Pedobacter sp. W3I1: one gene and its partner. The protein of the gene in region 1 binds, or shares a complex with, the protein of each later gene. Links are inferred from orthologs where the notes say so. Each region holds a gene or a part of one and is shown in the gene's direction. Other genes may lie near its edges.

Evidence for each region.
Region 2: the proteins of lpdA (region 1) and QF042_RS02835 are in contact, whole or in part, in a crystal structure (PDB 1EBD), measured with the Geobacillus stearothermophilus proteins. The link is inferred for Pedobacter sp. W3I1 from one-to-one orthologs. Residues at the interface, in WP_049624544.1 of Geobacillus stearothermophilus: Pro340, Ser341, Asp344, Tyr345, Arg403, Asp406, Val408, Glu431, Ala432, Gly433, Asp438; in WP_033016211.1 of Geobacillus stearothermophilus: Ile130, Ala131, Met132, Pro133, Arg136, Arg140, Glu141, Asn155, Arg157.

The regions. Positions count from the first base shown.
Region 1 is NZ_JAUSXN010000001.1:6,071,813-6,074,958, reverse strand. Bases 121-2,934 are described here. They hold lpdA (dihydrolipoyl dehydrogenase), read left to right. Parts: upstream 121-731; coding sequence 732-2,138; downstream 2,139-2,934. Other genes in these bases: QF042_RS24800 (choice-of-anchor I family protein), read left to right, coding at 2,481-2,934; QF042_RS24810 (VOC family protein), read left to right, coding at 166-522. Outside these bases: QF042_RS24815 (Crp/Fnr family transcriptional regulator), read left to right, coding at 1-104; more of QF042_RS24800, read left to right, coding at 2,935-3,146. UniProt on the Escherichia coli protein: Lipoamide dehydrogenase is a component of the glycine cleavage system as well as of the alpha-ketoacid dehydrogenase complexes.
Region 2 is NZ_JAUSXN010000001.1:655,250-658,559, reverse strand. Bases 188-3,165 are described here. They hold QF042_RS02835 (pyruvate dehydrogenase complex dihydrolipoamide acetyltransferase), read left to right. Parts: upstream 188-828; coding sequence 829-2,502; downstream 2,503-3,165. Other genes in these bases: QF042_RS02830 (DUF885 family protein), read left to right, coding at 2,665-3,165; pdhA (pyruvate dehydrogenase (acetyl-transferring) E1 component subunit alpha), read left to right, coding at 188-798. Outside these bases: more of pdhA, read left to right, coding at 1-187; more of QF042_RS02830, read left to right, coding at 3,166-3,310.

The DNA.
Region 1 (3,146 bases):
AAACTGCCAAGCCGCTCATTGTACAGGTTTTTCCAGTTAAAATGATTGCTTCATATCTTAAGATCGCCCCTGAAACATTAAGCAGGGTAAGGGCGAATAAATGAATTTCCTGATCTCGATCAAGTGCAGCTTTTCGGAAAAATACCGATTTTTGAAATAAAAAATATGCTAACAGACATTAACCCAAAACTTCCTATGCGTGATAAGGCAATCACCAGAGATTTTTATGTAAATAAATTAGGTTTTAAAGACATTGGAAGCACTGATTTTAAGGATTACCTCATGGTACAAAAAGACCGTGTTCAGATTCACTTTTTTCTATTTGAAACCCTTGATCCGAAAGAAAACTATGGGCAGGTTTATATCCGTACAGATGATATAGAAGGGCTGTACAAATCCATGCTCGAAACTAAACAAAGCATTCATCCGAATGGGAGCTTGCAAACCAAGCCATGGGGACAAAAGGAATTTGCAATGCTCGATCCTGATAATAATTTACTCACTTTCGGGCAGGGCGTATAAGTTGATCGATTAATCGTTTATTTTTTATAGTCTTAAAGTAAAATGTTTTCGCAAGTTTATCAACCCATAGACTTTTGCATAACGATTAACTATTCTATTGACCATCAAACCATATACTATGAATTAATTACCAATGACTATTCCCTAATCTACTTTCAGCTTTCCGCCTTTTTTCCCTACATTTGGCTAATCAAAATTCTCATAAAATTATGCAATACGATGTCGTTGTTATCGGTTCAGGGCCGGGCGGTTATGTAGGCGCAATCCGTTGTGCTCAGTTAGGTTTAAAAACTGCAGTTGTCGAAAAATATAAAACTTTTGGAGGTACTTGCTTAAATGTAGGTTGTATTCCATCTAAGGCTTTATTAGATTCTTCAGAGCATTTTCACAACGCTGCTCACACCTTTACTACCCATGGTATCAACTTAAAAGATTTAAAGGTTGATATGAAACAAATGATCGCCCGTAAAGATGATGTTGTTGCCCAAAATACAGCAGGTATCACTTATTTGTTCAAGAAAAATAAAATCGATTCTTTCGAAGGCGTTGGCTCTTTTGTAGATAAAAATACCATTCTGGTAACTAAAGCCGACGGCTCTACAGAAACGTTATCCGCTAAAAACGTAATCATTGCTACAGGTTCTAAACCTACAGCGTTACCATTTTTACCAATCGATAAAAAACGCATTATTACCTCAACCGAGGCTTTAAATATTAAAGAAGTACCAAAAACGATGGTGGTAATCGGTGGTGGTGTAATTGGTCTGGAGTTAGGTTCGGTATACGCCCGCTTAGGTACAAAAGTATCTGTTGTTGAGTTTTTACCATCTATTATTGGCACTATGGATGCTGGTTTGGGTAAAGAACTTCAGCGTGTGTTAAAGAAAACTTTAGGCATGGAGTTTTACATGGGCCATAAAGTTACCGGTGCTACCACTAAAGGTAAAACGGTAACCGTTACAGCTGATACCCCTAAAGGCGAATCCATTTCTTTAGAAGCCGATTATTGTATCGTTGCGGTTGGTCGTACGGCTTATAGCGAAGGTTTAGGTTTAGATAAAATCGGGATCACGGTTGAAGAACGAGGCAAAAAAATCCCGGTTAATGAGCATTTAGAAACTTCGGTTAAAGGTGTTTATGCTATTGGTGATGTAATTACCGGTGCCATGTTAGCGCACAAAGCAGAAGATGAAGGTACTTATGTTGCCGAAACCATTGCAGGTCAGAAACCGCATATCAATTATAACTTAATCCCTGGCGTGGTTTATACCTGGCCAGAGGTTGCTTCTGTAGGTTTAACCGAAGAGCAGTTAAAGGAAAAAGGTGTTAAATATAAAACAGGTTCATTCCCTTTCAAAGCCAGCGGACGTGCAAAAGCGAGTATGGATACCGATGGTTTTATTAAAGTTTTGGCTGATGCTGCTACTGATGAAGTTTTAGGTGTACACATGATTGGCCCACGTGCTGCAGATATGATTGCAGAAGCCGTTATTGCAATGGAATTCCGTGCTTCTGCAGAAGATATTGCACGTACCTGCCATGCGCATCCAACTTATACCGAAGCCTTAAAAGAAGCTGCACTTGCTGCAACCGATAACAGGGCAATACATATTTAATATAGTACAATCGTCATACTGAACTTGTTTCAGTATCTGTTTTTAAATGATTAGCAATCCCGGTATTTGTACCGGGATTTTTTGTTTTAGCGCTTCTACCGTCATTTCGAGTGGAGTGCAGCGAAGTCGAGAACCCGAAGGCTCTGCGAAGCAAAATCTGTCTAGATAGATCTCTCCATTCCACTGCGTTCCAGTCGAGATGGCGATGGGTTTCGCTTTACTCTTTCTCCTTTACTCTTTTTGCTTTCGTCTTTATCTTTTCTTAATAAAATGATAACAAACAACGCCTAAAAACTAGCGTTGTGTGCGGCTATTTTTGCAATTCAGATATTAAAAAAAACCATGAACTGTAAAAAACTATTTGGTGCAATCCTTATTGTTTCATTGGCATTTACTGCCTGCAAAAAAGATCCAACTGATGATCCGATTGTAGACCCTCCGGTCGAAGCTATCGTTCCTGAAAAAATCGACAGCTTTAAAGAAACCGCTTCTATTGATTTGGGTGGAGAATTTGCTTCAGAAATTTCTGCTTACGATCCCTTAACAAAGAGATTGTTTGTAGTAAGCAATGATGGAGGTGCCAAAGTTGACATTGTTGATATGAGCAAATATCCAACAGTTACAAAATTGCAGACTTTAATCTTTGCAAGTAACGCGGGGATTAACAGTGTGGCAGTTAATAATGGTTTATTGGCAATCGCCTTAAATGGTGCAGATCCGCAGGGAAATGGCGATGTAGTGGTATTAAAAACATCAACTTTAGAAGAAGTTAAAAAAATCACCGTTGGTGCTATGCCCGATATGGTGACTTTTAGCCCTGATGGAAACTATATTTTATCAGCAAATGAAGGCGAACCAAATGATGCTTACACTGTCGATCCAAAAGGAAGCGTTTCAATCGTCAACATAAAAGATAACTACTCGGTTAAAACATTAAATTTTTCTGCTTTCGAATCGCAAAAAGCAACATTGCTTGCAGGTGGTTTCAGGATTTATGGCTTAAATGCA
Region 2 (3,310 bases), 5.4 Mb from region 1 along the record:
ACATACCGTGATCATGCTCATGCCTTAGCTTTAGGAGTTAGTGCTGATAGTATTATGGCAGAAATGTACGGTAAAGCTACAGGTTGCTCTAAAGGTAAAGGTGGTTCAATGCACATGTTCAGCAAAGAGCATAACTTCTACGGTGGTCATGCAATTGTTGGCGGTCAGATTCCACTAGGTGCTGGCGTTGCTTTTGCAGAAAAATACAAAGGAACTGATAATGTTAACATTTGTTATATGGGCGATGGTGCTGTGCGCCAGGGTGCATTAAACGAAACTTTTAACATGGCCATGCTCTGGAAATTGCCTGTTATTTTTGTTTGCGAAAACAATGGTTATGCAATGGGTACCTCGGTACAACGTACGACTAACATGACCGATATTTATAAAATAGGTTTAGGTTTTGATATGCCATGTGCACCAGTTGATGGTATGGATCCGGTTGCTGTGCACAATGCAATGGACGAAGCGATTCAACGTGCACGTAAAGGTGAAGGACCTACTTTCTTAGAAATGAGAACTTACCGTTACCGTGGTCACTCCATGTCAGATCCGGCAAAATATCGTACCAAAGAAGAATTAGAAGATTATAAAGCAAAAGATCCGGTTGAGCATGCAAGAGAAACTATTCTTAAAGAAAAGTATGCAGATCAAGCCTGGATTGAAGAGGTAGAAGCTAAAGTAAAAGCAATTGTAGATCAGGCAGTAAAATTTGCTGAAGAATCTCCTTGGCCTGATGCATCTGAATTATATAAAGATGTATATATGCAACAGGACTACCCTTACGTAATGGACTAATATTAATAAGATTTCAATTAATTAGATATAATGGCTGATGTAATTAAAATGCCCAAAATGAGCGACACCATGACCGAAGGGGTTTTGGCAAAGTGGCATAAAAAAGTGGGCGATAAAGTGAAAAGCGGCGATGTTTTGGCAGAAGTAGAAACTGACAAAGCAACAATGGATATGGAATCTTATTGGGATGGTACGCTTTTATACGTAGGTATAGAAGAAGGAACAGCTGTTCCTGTTGATGCTGTCATGGCCGTTATTGGTAAAGAAGGCGAAGATTATAAAGCAGCACTGGAAGCAGAACAATCGGCAAGTCCGAAGTCTGAAAGCAAAGATGAAGCCCCTAAAGCTGAAGATAAAAAAGAAGAGGCTGCACCTGCTCAAGGCGGTGGCTTAAGTGAAGAAGAATTAGCAGCAAAAGGTGTTACGGTTATCCGCATGCCTTTGTTAAGCGATACCATGACTGAAGGCGTAATTGCCGAATGGCATAAAAAAGTTGGCGACAAAGTAAAAGATGATGATGTTCTTGCTGATGTAGAAACCGATAAGGCAACTATGGAAGTAATGGGCTACGCAACAGGAACTTTATTACACATTGGTGTAGAAAAAGGCCAGGCTGCTAAAGTAAACGGAATTATCGCCATTGTTGGTCCTGAAGGAACTGATGTAAGTGGAATTTTAGCTGGAGGAGCTCAAAGTCCAAAGGCTAAAGACCAAAGCGAAGAGAAAGCAGAGACCCCTAAAGAAGAAAAACAAGCTATAAGCGCTGATACAAGTGCATCTGCTCCAATTGCAGAAAGCGCTTCAGATAGCCGTGTTAAAGCGTCTCCTTTGGCTAAGAAAATTGCTAAAGATAAAGGGATCGATTTAGCACAGGTTGCAGGTAGCGCAGAAGGTGGTCGTATCATTAAAAAAGATATCGAAAACTTTAAACCAGCTGCTGCTCCGGCAAAAGCAGAATCTGCATCAGCTCCTGCTGAGAAAACTACAGCTGCTGCGCCAGTTATTCCTACATTTGTTGGTGAGGTTAAATACACCGAACAACCTGTTTCGCAAATGCGTAAAGTAATTGCAAAACGTTTAGCTGAAAGTTTATTTACTGCTCCACACTTTTACCTAACGGTAAGTATCGATATGGACAATGCAATGGCTGCACGTACAGCAATCAACGCAGTTGCTCCTGTTAAGGTTTCTTTCAACGATATCGTAATTAAAGCAGTTGCCGTTGCACTGAAAAAACACCCTGCTGTTAACTCATCATGGGGTGGCGATAAAATCAGGTTTAACGAACATACCAACATTGGTGTAGCTATGGCTGTTGAAGATGGTTTATTGGTACCAGTAGTGCGTTTCGCTGATGGCAAATCTTTATCACACATATCTGCAGAAGTAAAAGATTTTGGTGGTAAAGCAAAAGCTAAAAAATTACAACCAGCAGATTGGGAAGGTTCTACTTTCACCGTTTCTAACTTAGGTATGTTTGGTATTGACGAGTTTACTTCAATTATCAACTCTCCTGATGGTGCCATTTTATCAGTAGGTGCTATACAACAAGTTCCGGTGGTAAAAAACGGCGCTGTTGTTCCTGGTAACGTAATGAAATTGACTTTAGGCTGCGATCACCGTGTGGTTGATGGCGCAACCGGAGCACAGTTCTTACAAACCTTAAAAGGTTTATTAGAAGAACCAATCAGATTATTAGCTTAATGTATTTGTCATGCTGAGCTAGCCTGCACTGAGCAAGTCGAAGTGAAGGATCTCATTATAAATTTAAAGCCATCCTAAGGGATGGCTTTTTTGCGTTAAGGCGAACACTAGCAAATGGTGACTTAATTTCCTATTTTTGGTTAAAACCTTAAACCAAAATAAATGAAAAAGATATTTCTTTTTGCAGCCTGCATCACGGTAGTGATCGCTTGTAAGCAAAAAAGCAATTCGGATGGTACTGTAGAAAATAAAACTTTTGCTGCCCTATGTGAACAATATTATCAGGATGGACTAAAACTGAATCCCCTTAACGCTACCTACATTGGCGATGAGCGTTATAATGATCTTTTAGCCAACGATGGGTCGCAAGCTTATATTAAAGAATTTAAAAGCTATAACGAACGTTATTTAGATAGCCTGGGCAAATACGATCGGGAAAGCCTAAGCGCAAACGACAGATTATCTTTCGATTATTTAAAAGATCAATTGAATATTAATATCGAAGGATTTAAATATCACTTCGAATACCTGCCGTTTAACCAGATGTTTGCTTTGCCCTTAACCATTGGCCAGTTTGGTTCCGGTACGGGCATACAGCCTTTTAAAACGGTAAAAAATTATGAAGATTGGTTAAAACGGATTAATGCATTTTCGGTATGGGCCGATACCGCTATTGGCAATTTTAAAAAAGGTGCTGCCGCCGGTATTGTATTGCCAAAAGCATTGGTGATAAAAATGATCCCTCAAATGCAGAGTATGGTTGTGGCTACACCCGAAGAAAGTTTATTTTACGGGCCAATTAAATTAA